DNA from 3 places in the Vibrio sp. BS-M-Sm-2 genome. Region 1 is predicted to be linked to each of the others. Evidence: predicted binding sites of a transcription regulator. Region 1 holds the regulator's gene; each other region holds the start of a gene.
What was found. Region 1 encodes CRP, which controls carbon source genes, mostly activating them, when cyclic AMP is high. Its sites were predicted from a motif close to TGTGANNNNNNTCACA; they were not measured.

Region 2: a site for CRP is predicted at 1,664-1,679, ahead of AB8613_RS11220 (CTP synthase). Genes of this name have one in related genera too.
Region 3: a site for CRP is predicted at 2,851-2,866, ahead of AB8613_RS14035 (ROK family protein). Genes of this name have one in related genera too.

Annotation. Positions count from the first base shown of each region.
Region 1 is NZ_CP167894.1:2,237,979-2,242,695, forward strand. It holds gene astD (succinylglutamate-semialdehyde dehydrogenase) at 1-552, shown strand, start outside; gene AB8613_RS10145 (DUF1338 domain-containing protein) at 817-1,608, shown strand; gene crp (cAMP-activated global transcriptional regulator CRP) at 1,786-2,418, opposite strand; gene AB8613_RS10155 (phosphoribulokinase) at 2,658-3,527, opposite strand; gene AB8613_RS10160 (YheU family protein) at 3,605-3,817, opposite strand; gene AB8613_RS10165 (hydrolase) at 3,947-4,717, opposite strand, start outside.
Region 2 is NZ_CP167894.1:2,422,067-2,426,783, forward strand. It holds gene relA (GTP diphosphokinase) at 1-554, shown strand, start outside; gene mazG (nucleoside triphosphate pyrophosphohydrolase) at 816-1,613, shown strand; gene AB8613_RS11220 (CTP synthase) at 1,764-3,404, shown strand; gene eno (phosphopyruvate hydratase) at 3,485-4,717, shown strand, end outside.
Region 3 is NZ_CP167894.1:3,040,469-3,045,185, reverse strand. It holds gene AB8613_RS14045 (error-prone DNA polymerase) at 1-113, shown strand, start outside; gene AB8613_RS14040 (chemotaxis protein CheV) at 449-1,390, opposite strand; gene AB8613_RS14035 (ROK family protein) at 1,558-2,775, opposite strand; gene pyk (pyruvate kinase) at 3,095-4,540, shown strand; gene AB8613_RS14025 (patatin family protein) at 4,688-4,717, opposite strand, start outside.

The sequences.
Region 1 (4,717 bases):
ACCTTGAAGGTTCGTGTTGATCAGCCATTCGCTGAGCCTGCACCCTTCATGGGGCCACAAATATCTGAAGCTGCCGCTAAGTTCATTCTGGACGCGCAAGCGAATCTGCAATCGTTAGGCGGTGTGAGTCTGGTTGAAGCAAAAGCGGGTGAAGCGGCATTTGTTACTCCGGGTATTATCGATGTAACCAACATTGCTGAACTGCCTGATGAAGAGTACTTCGGCCCATTACTACAAGTGGTTCGTTACCAATCGCTAGAGCAAGCGGTTGAGTTAGCTAACGACACACGCTTTGGTTTGTCTGCTGGCTTAGTATCTACAGACGATTCTGAATGGGAATACTTCGTAGACCATATCCGCGCGGGTATTGTTAACCGTAATCGCCAACTCACAGGCGCAAGTGGTGATGCACCATTTGGTGGCCCGGGTGCTTCTGGCAACCTACGTCCAAGTGCTTACTATGCGGCGGACTATTGTGCTTACCCAATGGCTTCAATGGAAGGTGGTGAAACTCAACTGCCAGCTACGTTTAGCCCGGGCATTGAGCTTTAGTTTCTAAACAATAGATTGATGAGTCATAGGTTTATAAGCTAAAGACTTTTTGACTTAGGCTTATGAGTACTAGGCTCATTCGTTAAGTTTGAAATAAGGAAGTGGTGTTATCGCTTCCTTTTCCATCACGTCCGACACCTAGATTGGGCGGTAGATAATAATAGAACAAATATGTCACAGGCTGATGGCTGCTGACTCTGTGTCCAGCCTCTCCCTTTCTAATCCAAATTACTAGCTTGCTAGAACCTCTGACAAGGAGTCACCATGACGCCCGATCTACTCTTTAAATCACTATGGGACGATTACATTCACAGGCTGTGTCCATCGGCTGAGAAAGTGCATCACTTGCTGAAAGAAGATGAAGCGCTGATCAACGACCATATTGCACTGCGTACTTTTAATGTTGCCCCTCTCGGTATTGAAACACTAGCTAAACCTTTCCTTGAACTGGGTTACAAGGCGTGTGGAGACTACCTGTTTGAGAGCAAGAAGCTAGTCGCGAAGCATTACGAACACCCAGACCCAAAACAACCAAAAGTGTTCATCAGTGAGTTGAAGGTAGAAGAGTGCTCAAGTGAGCTACAACAGATCGTTGCTAAGTTAGTTGAGCAAGTCGATGCTAGCAAGCTGCAAGGTCATGAATTCTTGTTTGGCGGTCGCCAATGGGATTTGAGCTTCGCTGATTTCCAAGTACTAGCAAAAGAGAGCGAATACGCCTCTTGGTTAGCGGCTCACGGTTACGGTGCTAACCACTTCACGGTAAGTGTCAATCAACTGAACAAGTTCGATGAAGTACAAGCAGTGAATGATTACCTGAATGATGCTGGCTTTACGATTAACGCATCAGGCGGTGAGGTGAAAGGCTCTCCAGAGGTATTATTAGAGCAATCATCCACCATGGCAGACAAAGTCCCAGTGGCATTTATTGAAGGCAATGAGATGATTCCTGGTGGCTTCTATGAGTTTGCTAAGCGTTATGCAATGGCGAATGGTGAGCTTTATACCGGTTTTGTCGCTGCATCGGCGGATAAGATCTTCGAAAGCACCAACGGTTAAAGAAAGATACGAGCACGGGCTTTGCCCTAGAGATGCGGGTACGCTTCGCTTCGAGAGTGTTTGTGTTTGGAAGTTGTAAGTGTCCCATTCGCATCTGCTCTCTAGATCTTTAGAAAACAAAAAAGCCACCAAATTCGCATTTGGTGGCTTTCAAATTTTTGGCTCAGTTAATCGAGATTAACGAGTACCGTATACCACGATAGTTTTACCGTGTGCAGAAATTAGGTTCTGCTCTTCAAGCATCTTCAAGATACGACCAACTGTCTCACGAGAACAACCAACGATCTGGCCAATCTCTTGACGAGTGATCTTGATTTGCATGCCGTCAGGGTGAGTCATTGCATCTGGCTGTTTCGCTAGGTTTAGTAGCGTTTGAGCGATACGACCTGTTACGTCAAGGAACGCTAAGTCACCAACCTTTTGGCTAGTTACTTGTAGACGGTTTGCCATTTGCGCTGAAAGGCGCATTAGGATATCTGGGTTCACTTGGATAAGTTGACGGAATTTCTTGAAAGAAATCTCAGCTACTTCACAAGGAGATTTAGCACGAACCCAAGCAGTACGCTCTTGGTCTTCTTCGAACAAGCCAAGCTCACCGATGAAGTCGCCTTGGTTTAGGTAAGAAAGAATCATTTCCTTACCTTCTTCGTCTTTGATAAGAACTGCCACAGAACCTTTAACGATGTAGTACAAGGTTTCTGCCTTTTCACCAGCATGAATCAAAGTACTTTTTGAAGGGTACTTATGAATATGACAGTGTGAAAGGAACCACTCTAATGTTGGATCGGTTTGAGGTTTACCTAGAACCATAATATCTCACTTCCTCTGCAGGGTATGCTTGCTGCTTTCCGTATTTTAGCTAAGCCTGGATTGACTTGTAGGATAAGAGCACTCGTTGAGTGCTGCAAGCTATCTTGTGTTTCGTTTAAGAATAGTATCCTTTTTCAGGTACTATTTCTTGATTTTAATCGTGACCAAGCTACGATTTTTTACGCAAAATTGTGCACATGATCACGGTATGAAAAGTAATCAACCAGAACGCCGTTTTGTTAACCTATTTTTCCAGTTTCGATGAGCTGTTGTAGGATTGGCCTCACAATGAGTTCCATAGCAAAACTCATCTTGCCTCCTGGCACCACTAGCGTGTTATGACGAGACATAAACGAACCATCAATCATAGCCAGAAGGTAGGGGAAATCGACGTTTTTGATGCCACGCAAACGTATAACAACGAAGCTTTCGTCTAAACTTGGAATCCCTTTGGCGTTAAGTGGGTTCGATGTATCTACGGTTGGAACACGCTGAAAGTTGATGTGAGTACGCGAAAATTGCGGGGTAATGTAGTTAAGGTAATCATCCATTGAACGAACAATGGAGTCCATTACTGCTTCGCGTGAGTGGCCACGATCGCGGGTATCACGAACGAATTTTTGGATCCATTCTAGGTTTACAATTGGCACCATGCCGATCAGCAAATCGACGTGTTGAGAAACGTTAATGTCACCATCAACCACACCGCCGTGCAGGCCTTCGTAAAACATCACGTCGGAATTTTCAGGGATCTCTTGCCATGGTGTAAAGGTGCCCGGCATTTGATTGTAAGGCACGGCTTCATCGAAGGTGTGTAGGTAGCTACGTACCTTACCTGTACCTTCGTTACCGTATTTACGGAAGAATTCTTCTAGCGCACCAAAGTCGTTGGCTTGTGGACCAAAGTAGCTGATGTGCTTACCTTGTTCGCGCGCTTTTCGGATCTCGACATCCATTTCTGGTCGAGTGAAGCGATGGAAACTATCCCCTTCAACCCAAGCAGCCTTCACGTCCATCATATTGAACATTTTGCGGAAGGCTTCTGAGGTAGTGGTGGTGCCGGCTCCAGATGAACCCGTCACCGCAATAATTGGATGTTTAGCGGACATGACAACCCTTGTCGTTTGAGTAACTTACTTGTTAGCAATCGTTTTCCACTATAACACGGCTCCTTTCTAAGCGCAGCCTAGAAGCGTTTTGTCACCTGGATATCAACGGTCTCGTGCAGTTCGGAAAACACGATGCTCACGTCACCAGAAGCTAATTGATGTTTCACCTGATCAATCTTGTTTTGCAGTGAGATCTCAACGTCGCCATAGTCTGTGCCTTCACGCAGCACGAATTCTCTAATGAGGTTTTCTAGTGTCTCTGGCGCGATGTCTTGCCATGGGATGATCATAAATACTTCTCTCTTTTATGTTCATTGATATGTTGATGAGTGTGTTTAGTGGTGTTTTTAGTACAACCCCAGTTTGGGGCTGCGCTATCTTATCAAGGTTTCGCGTTTATATTTAGCAAGGCTTCGTCGTTATACTGAACCTTGGATACTTTCATAATACGCAGGTAAGGCTTCTTCTAACCAGAATCGTGGTTTGAGTGTGCTACCTGTGATGAACCCAACATGGCCGCCTTTCTGAAACAAGCGATAATCGATGTTATCCGGCAGAACGAACTTAGGAATCACATCATCGGTCATGAAAGGATCGTCTTTAGCATGGATGATCTGAGTCGGTAGCTTTATCTTATTGAGCTTAGGAAGAGCTGAGCACTGTGCGTAGTAGTCTTGCGCGTTTTTGAATCCGTGCAGGGGCGCAGTAACCCGTTCATCAAACTCATACAGCTTGTCGATCTTCTTGATGGATTCAGCCGTGATGCCGAGTTTCTCTTGTAACAGCTTCACCTTTTTCAAGGCATTCGATTTGAGTGAGTTAAGCAGGTACTTCTTATAGAACTTCGAGAAGCCGCGCTCTATGCGACTTGAACAACAGGCCAAATCAAAAGGTGCAGAGACTATCGTTGCTGCGGACAACAGTGGGTCATCTGCGTATTCCGCCAAATAGTTCGCCAACATGTTTCCGCCCAAGGAGATGCCAACCGCCACCTTTGGGTTATTCGGAAACTGAGCGTGCAGGTGTCTTAGGAAAAAGCGCGCATCTTCGACCTCACCTGAATGGTAAGCGCGAGCCAGGCGATTGGGTTTTCCGCTGCAGCCTCTGAAGTGCATCATTACCGATAACCAACCATCTTTAGCAAATGCATTCATCAGTCCATTGGCGTATGGGCTCTCAAAGCTTCCCTC
Region 2 (4,717 bases), 180 kb from region 1:
TCAATGCGTTGGTGAATAAGCCGACGGCGGAAGAAGAAGACAAGAAAGCGCTAGAGAAACTGCTTGAGTCGGAAAACAAGCCAGCACAGCAGAGTCGTCCTAAGAAAGACGCGGTAGTGGTTGAGGGCGTTGATAACTTAATGACGCACCTAGCGCGTTGCTGTCAGCCAATCCCAGGCGATGTTATTAAAGGTTACATTACGCAAGGTCGTGGTATCTCAGTACACCGTGCTGACTGTGAACAGTTGAGTGAGCTAAGCCTGCATGCGCCAGAACGTATTATTGATACTGTCTGGGGCAATGGCTTCGTCGGTTCTTACATCCTAACTCTGCGCGTTGAAGCGCTAGAGCGTAATGGCTTGTTGAAAGACATCACCTCACTGTTCTCGAACGAGAAGATCAGCGTGACAACAATGAAGAGCCGCATCGATTACAAGCGTCAGCTATCGGTAATGGATTTCGATTTGGAAGTGACCAATATTGAGATTCTGAGTCGAGTGACAAGTCGTGTCGAGCAGATCAAAGATGTAATGAGCGTCAAAAGACTAGGCTAGCTTTTACGTCGTACTTGGCTTTCTAACCGTGTTAACTGCACTATACTCGCTTCATCACATAGGCAAGCTATGCTCAGAAGTCTCGTAAGTTTGTTGCCTTGTTAGAAGAACCAATTACTTAGTAAAAACCGAACAATGCATTGAATGACGCGTTGGTTTAACAAGAAAAATAGAAAGGTGAGTGGTTTTGGCTGCTCACCTTTTTTAGTTTTAACAGAAGTTTTAAATTTAAAAATCAAAGACAGTGAATAGGAAGAAAAGATGAATCACCCGATTGAACAACTTGAACAGATTATGACTAAGCTGCGCGATCCAGAAGGTGGCTGTCCTTGGGATTTGAAACAAAATTTTGAAACCATTGTTCCGCATACTATCGAAGAAACCTACGAGGTGGTGGATGCTATTCATAATAAAGATTGGCCAAACCTACAAGAAGAGTTAGGTGATCTGTTGTTTCAGGTGATTTTCTACAGCCAGCTAGCGAAAGAGCAGGGGCTATTTGAGTTTTCTGATGTGGTTGATGGCATCAATGAGAAGCTAACGCGCCGCCATCCGCATGTGTTCTCTGATACCGAGTTTGCGAGCGATGAAGAGATTAATGCCAATTGGGAAGCCGAAAAAGCCAAAGAAAAAGCGCAAGCAGGCAAAACTCCAGAAAGTATTCTAGACTCAATACCAAACTCTCTACCTGCGCTTTCACGTGCTACAAAGATTCAAAAACAGGTAGCGAAGTATGGCTTCGATTGGGACTCTATTGGCCCAGTGGCTAACAAGGTTTTAGAGGAAGTCGATGAGGTGCTAGAGGAAGCTCTTCAAGTGACGCCTAATGAAGATTTGGTTGAAGAAGAGTTAGGTGACTTGCTGTTTGCGACGGTCAATTTGGTGCGACATTTAGGCAAAAATCCAGAAACGACGCTCAATAAAGCCAATCTGAAGTTTTCACGTCGCTTTAAAGGGGTGGAACAAAAAGTTCGTCAGCAGGATAAAATTTTGACCGATTTTTCACTACAACAGCTTGATTCCATGTGGGATGAAGTCAAGGTGGCGGAGAAAAGATAACCAAAGCTTTTATCATGAATTGATTTGAAGCAAAAAATAAAAAATAGCAGTGTGATAGATTTCACGTTGTGGCGATAAGGGGCTTCTGGTATATTTTCATCCCGTCCAGAAGTAGTCCATTTCCCTCATTCAACCAATTTCAGGTTAAACATGACGACAAATTACATTTTTGTTACTGGCGGGGTTGTATCCTCTCTAGGTAAAGGTATTGCTGCAGCATCTCTTGCGGCTATTTTAGAAGCTCGTGGTCTTAAAGTGACTATGATGAAGCTTGACCCTTACATCAACGTTGATCCAGGCACTATGAGCCCGACTCAGCACGGTGAAGTGTTCGTTACGGAAGATGGCGCTGAAACTGACCTTGACCTTGGTCACTATGAGCGATTCATTCGCACCAAGATGACTAAGCGTAACAACTTCACTGCAGGTCGTGTTTACTCAGACGTACTCGCGAAAGAGCGTCGCGGTGATTACCTAGGTGCAACTATTCAGGTTATCCCACACATCACTAACTCTATCAAAGAGCGTGTAATTTCTGGCGCAGCTGGCCACGATATCGCGATCGTTGAAGTTGGTGGTACGGTTGGTGATATCGAATCTCTACCATTCATGGAAGCGATTCGTCAGCTAGCAGTAGAACTAGGCCGTGAACGCGCAATGTTCATGCACCTTACTCTAGTGCCATACCTAGCAGCTGCGGGCGAAGTGAAAACTAAGCCAACGCAACACTCTGTAAAAGAGTTGCTGTCTATTGGTATTCAGCCAGACATCCTAGTTTGTCGTTCAGACCGCAACATTCCTTCGAACGAGCGTAAGAAAATTGCTCTGTTCTGTAATGTGCAAGAAAATGCAGTTATTTCTATGCGCGATGTTGACTCTATCTACAAGATCCCTCAGCTTATTAAAGCTCAAGGCACTGATGAACTTGTATGTAAGCGTTTCGGCATTACAGCTCCAGAAGCAGACCTGTCTGAATGGGAACAAGTAATTTACGAAGAAGCTAACCCAACGGGTGAAGTGACGATTGGTATGGTTGGTAAGTACATTGAACTACCAGATGCATACAAATCAGTAAATGAAGCACTAAAACACGCAGGCTTGAAAAACCGCCTAAGCGTTAATATTAAATACGTAGATTCACAAGACGTTGAGTCTCGTGGCGTAGAAGTTTTAGAAGGCCTAGATGCAATCCTAGTTCCTGGTGGCTTTGGTGACCGTGGTGTTGAAGGTAAGATTCTTGCTGCTCAATACGCTCGTGAAAACAAAGTACCGTACTTAGGTATCTGTCTAGGTATGCAAGTAGCACTTATCGAGTACGCTCGTAACGTTGCGAAAATGGAAGGGGCACACTCTTCTGAATTCTGTACTGAAACTAAGTACCCAGTTGTTGGTCTTATCACTGAGTGGACTGATGGCGAAGGTAAAGTTGAAGAGCGTACAGAAACATCTGACCTTGGCGGCACAATGCGTCTTGGTTCTCAGCTTTGTCACCTAGCGAAAGGGACGAAAGCTTACGAATTATACGGTAGCGCGACGATCCATGAACGTCACCGTCACCGTTACGAAGTGAACAACAATCTTCGTCCACAAATCGAAAAAGCGGGCCTAAAAGTATCGGGTCTATCTGCGGACAAGAAACTGGTTGAAGTTATTGAGAACCCGAACCACCCATGGTTCGTTGCTGCTCAATTCCACCCAGAGTTCACTTCAACACCTCGCGATGGTCACCCATTGTTTGCAGGTTTCGTTAAAGCGGCTGGCGAGTTCCAGCGCGGCGAGTTAGAGAAGTAAAAGGAATACAGGTAGCTGCGTAAGTTGTGCTGCTACCTTTAAATTTGACATTTATATATTCAACGAGAAGGAAACATTCAATGTCTAAGATCGTTAAAGTTCTAGGTCGTGAAATCATCGATTCACGTGGTAACCCAACTGTAGAAGCTGAAGTACACCTAGAAGGCGGTTTCGTAGGTATGGCTGCTGCTCCATCTGGCGCATCTACTGGTTCTCGCGAAGCTCTTGAGCTACGTGACGGCGACAAATCACGTTTCCTAGGTAAAGGTGTTCTTAAAGCTATTGAAGCTGTAAACGGCCCAATCGCTGAAGCTCTAGTTGGTACTGACGCTAAAGCACAAGCTGACGTTGACCAAATCATGCTTGACCTAGATGGTACTGATAACAAGTCTAAGTTCGGCGCGAACGCTATCCTAGCTGTATCTCTAGCTAACGCAAAAGCTGCTGCTGCTGCGAAAGGCATGCCTCTATACGAGCACATCGCTGAGCTAAACGGTACTGCTGGTCAGTTCTCTATGCCTCTACCAATGATGAACATCATCAACGGTGGTGAGCACGCAGATAACAACGTTGACATCCAAGAGTTCATGATCCAACCAGTTGGCGCTAAGACTCTTAAAGAAGGTCTACGTATCGGCGCTGAAGTATTCCACAACCTAGCTAAAGTTCTTAAGTCTAAAGGCTACAGCACTGCAGTTGGTGATGAAGGTGGTTTCGCTCCTAACCTTAAGTCTAACGCTGAAGCTCTAGAAGTTATCGCAGAAGCTGTTGCAGCTGCTGGTTACGAACTAGGTAAAGACGTTACTCTTGCTATGGACTGTGCAGCATCTGAGTTCTTCGACAAAGAAGCTGGCATCTACAACATGAAGGGCGAAGGTAAAACTTTCACTTCTGAAGAGTTCAACCACTACCTAGCTGAGCTAGCGAACAACTTCCCAATCGTTTCTATCGAAGACGGTCTTGACGAGTCAGATTGGGATGGTTTCAAGCACCAAACTGAACTTCTAGGCGACAAGCTTCAAATCGTTGGTGACGATCTGTTCGTTACAAACACTAAGATTCTTGCTGAAGGTATCGAGAAAGGCGTAGCTAACTCTATCCTTATCAAGTTCAACCAAATCGGTTCTCTAACAGAGACTCTAGCTGCTATCAAGATGGCTAAAGACGCTGGCTACACTGCAGTAATCTCTCACCGTTCTGGCGAAACTGAAGATGCAACTATCGCTGATCTAGCGGTAGGTACAGCTGCAGGTCAAATCAAAACTGGTTCTATGAGCCGTTCTGACCGTGTTGCTAAGTACAACCAACTTATC
Region 3 (4,717 bases), 800 kb from region 1:
TACAAGGGATATTAGAAAAAGAAGGAGAAGTCGTGCATGTTATTGCGGGGAAACTTATCGATATTACCGGTGAAATTGTTGGCTTGAAAACCAAATCTCGGGATTTTCATTAGCGAAGTACCAACTGTTCTCAATAGGTCACTGGTTAAGGAGGAACGAGAGAAAGAGCAACGAAAAAGGGAAGCATCCGCTTCCCTTCGATTCCAATTGTTGAGTTATGACTCAACTTCAGCTTCCGTACGTCTTTTCTTAAATTCCCTATACAGTAATAAGCTCAAAGTCATGACAACTTTAGACGTTAACCATATCATTAAGAGGAACTACCTTAGATTGTGTGTGAAAAGTTACGCTAGTAGTTGAGCATATTTCGTTAAGAAAAATATGCTGCGTGAATATTAGCAAACGTTTTCTATAAGGTCACTCAAAACAAACCGTACTACAGCATTAATTATAAAATCTGACGCATTCGCTCTTGAGTCACTTCAACCAAGAGATCCGGCTGGAACTTGGAAATAAAGCGGTTACACCCTACTTTCTCAACCATAGCTTCATTAAAACTTCCACTTAATGAAGTATTTAGCGTAATAAACAGGTCATGCATTCTAGGGTCAGTACGTACTTCGTGTGTCAGCTTATAGCCGTCCATTTCAGGCATTTCAGCATCGGTGATCATCAACAATATTTCTTGATTGATGTCTTTGCCTTCATCACACCAGCCCTTAAGTAAGGTCAGTGCTTCTAAGCCATCACAACACTCAATAATGTTCAAACCCAACTGCGACAAGGTACCTTTGATTTGGTTACGCGCTGTTGAAGAGTCATCAACGATAAGCACATTACGTCCTATCATCTCCTGAGCTAATTGTTCGTCTAAAACGCCTTCAGAGATCGAGACATCGTAATCAATGATCTCAGCCAACACTTTCTCAACATCGATGATCTCAACAATCTTGTGCTGCTCTTCTTCTTGAATATGCGTGATAGCGGTTAGGTAGTTTGCACGGCCTGTTGTCTTTGGCGGCGGTTGAATTTCTGTCCATGTCGTGTTCACGATATTACGAACTTGTCCAACCAAGAAACCTTGTACGGTTCGGTTGTATTCCGTAATAATTAGGTTGCTCTCTTGAGATTCCGCACGAGATGGCGGAAAGCCAATGGCACTTCGCAAATCAATAACAGGCACCGATTCACCACGTAAAGAAGCCACACCCGTAATATGATGGTGAGAGCCAGGTAAGCGAGTGAGCACTGGCACTTTTAGGACTTCTTTCACTTTAAATACGTTAATCGCAAATAGTTGACGACTGTTTAAGCTGAATAACAAGAGCTCCAGACGATTTTCACCGACCAGTTTGGTTCTCTGATCAACCGAATTTAAAACGCCAGACATACAACACCTTAGTGACAAATAATAACTGTGGCTACAATAGCCTACTTCAATAGGTTAAAGCAAAGCGCCAATGCACAGAATGCTTAAACTAAGTACAACAAATGATGTTATACAAAGCTTAAGTACATGGAAAGGTTCAGGGTAAGGCTACAAGACGAGAAAAGGGGTTAACCTTCAATAACTTTCATTAACAGTTGGCCATCGTATAAGGCCTGCTTGATGAGCGCAGCACCTGGCATGGTTGCCTGCTTATAAAAACGAGATTCCACCAGCTCTAAGTCTTTATAGTAAACCGATAGACTCTGCTCTTCGATGCACTTTTGAATCGCCGGGTATAACACGCTCTTCGCCTGATTGATAACACCACCCACCAAGATTTTCTCTGGGTTGAATAGGTTAATCACAATCGCAATCGCAGAGCCTAGATAACGACCTAACTGTTCAATCACTTCGACAGCTAGCGGATCCCCATCAGCAGCGGCAGCGCAGATCTGTTCAATAGTGACGTCTTCAAACACCGTTAGCGTTGATTCTTCACCATTGGCTAATCGCTCTTTGACTTGCTCTCGGATTGCCTGAGAACTCGCCACCGTTTCTAAACAGCCTCGATTACCACAGTGACAAAGCTTGCCTTCCTTATCGATCTGGATATGCCCCAACTCACCGATGTTACCGTGACGCCCTTGCAGAACGCGACCATCAAGAATGATCCCGGCACCTAAACCGTGGTGAATCGAGATAAGAACAGAGTTATCGTTATCTTGTGAGTTACCAAACAACTTCTCTGCTAATGCCCAGGCTCGGGTATCATTGGCAATAAAAACTGGTAGGCCGGTTTCTTTGTAGATCTCCGGCCCCAACGCCAAGTTTTCAACGTTGTAGTGCGGCATCTGCAGCACAATACCTTGCTCTGAATTCACCAGACCTGGCAGTGTGATAGCGATACTCGTCACCCTGTCGAGTTGCTCAGCATAGGTTTGGAAGAACTCATCGATTTCATGGAGAAGACGCGCAAGCACATCATCTTGATCGCGTTCATGGATATCAATTTTGGTATCGATAAGCACGTCACCGCCCAATTCATGGAGCGCGATCGTCAAGTATCCGCGACCAAGACGCATCGACAGAAACTGCCAACCTTCGTTATTGGTTTGCAGACCGACAGCAGGACGCCCACGAGTCGTGGCTTCTTGAACCGTCGTTTCGTGAATCAGGTGAGCTTCAATGAGTTCACGGGTAATTTTAGTAATACTCGCCGGAGCCAACTCACTTTGCTTGGACAAATCGATACGAGAAATAGGACCTTTAAGGTCAATTAGTTTATATACACGACCAGCATTGACCTGTTTGATATGATCAATATGGCCCGGTTGAGCCATGTACATTTTACGCTCCAGAAATCATCAACGAGGTAATTTTTTTACTTTGCGAAGTAATTGTGAAGTCACTTGGTATATCGCCGTGACCAGTATCACGTATATACATGAATCTTTGTGTATCGAGTCAAATAGTTCGAGGAAAATTAACACCCACATCGATAATTTACGACTTAATTTTCGGAATAAAACATCGCGTTTGAGCCCTGAATTCAATAATTAGAGGCAAATCAAGAAATATCCCCCTAGCTCCCAATAAATTATCAATTAATGCATATACTTAATTCAGTCTTTTAAAAGATTACTTGGCCTCACTCTAGGAGTATTCATGACAGCCGAATTAAGAAAAACGAAAATCGTCACAACGCTAGGCCCTTCTACTGATAAAGGTAACGTGCTTGAAGAGATCATCAAAGCCGGTGCCAATATCGTCCGTATGAACTTCTCTCATGGCACCAGCGAAGACCATATCCAACGTGCAGAAAATGTCCGAGCGATAGCCAAAAGACTCGGCACTCAAATCGCCATTCTCGGGGACTTACAGGGTCCCAAGATTCGAGTATCGACATTCAAAGAAGGTAAGATCCAACTTGCTGTCGGTGATCTATTTACTCTCGACAGTAGCTTAGGTTTAGGTGAAGGCAACCAACAAGCGGTTGGCCTTGATTATAAAGAGCTGCCTAACGACGTATCCTCCGGCGATATCCTGTTGCTTGACGATGGTCGTGTTCAACTGAAAGTAACCAAAGTGGAAGGCTGCCGTGTTCACACCGAAGTTATCATTGGTGGCCCACTCTCAAATAACAAAGGCATCAATAAAAAAGGCGGTGGCCTTTCAGCAGAAGCGCTAACAGAAAAAGACAAGCGCGACATCGTCACCGCAGCACAAATCAAAGTGGATTACCTCGCCGTATCTTTCCCTCGCAATGGCGAAGACATGCACTACGCTCGTCAGCTTGCACGAGAAGCTGGCTTAGAAGCTCACCTCGTCGCAAAAGTGGAACGAGCAGAGACAGTCGCCACTGTTGAGAATATGGATGACATCATAATGGCCTCAGATGTGGTCATGGTGGCTCGTGGTGACCTCGGAGTAGAAATTGGAGACCCAGAGTTGGTCGGTGTACAAAAACAGCTTATACGCCGTGCTAGAGCGCTTAACCGAACGGTGATCACCGCGACTCAAATGATGGAATCAATGATTTCTGCGCCAATGCCAACCCGTGCCGAAGTCATGGACGTTGCCAATGCGGTACTCGATGGCACCGACGCGGTGATGCTTTCAGGTGAAACCGCTGCGGGTGATTACCCAGTCGAAACCGTAAAATCAATGGCAGAAGTCTGTATTGGTGCTGAAAAGATGGCGGGGGTTAACCAATCTAATTACCGTATTGACCGCACCTTCGTTACCGCAGAAGAAACTGTTTCTATGGCGACCATCTACTCAGCAAACCATATGGAAGGTATTAAAGGAGTAGTCACTCTCACCGAGTCTGGCCGTACTGCATTGATGATGTCTCGCTTAAGTGCTGACATGCCTATCTATGCGCTGTCTCGTAACGAAGGAACACTTAATCGCTGCACCTTGTACCGAGGTGTGACACCTATCTACTTTGAGACAGAAGCCGAAGACAGCTTTGATATTGCGCTATCAACCCTCACTTGCCTAAAAGAGAAAGGATACCTGAAGTTTGGTGACCTGGTGATCATCACTCAAGGCGACATTATGGATGTGGCGGGATCAACCAACTGTATGAGAATCTTGCCTGTCACTTAATGTTTGACCGTAAGACGAAGCGATTAGCATAATTTCAAAGGCAAAAAAGGGTTATTGAACCAAGTTCAATAACCCTTTTTCATTTCAGAACACTGAATCACTAACGATATGAGAGCTAACAGCATGCTAACTCATCAACTTCAAGAATTACTTGCCAGCAGTAATGGTTGCTAACTG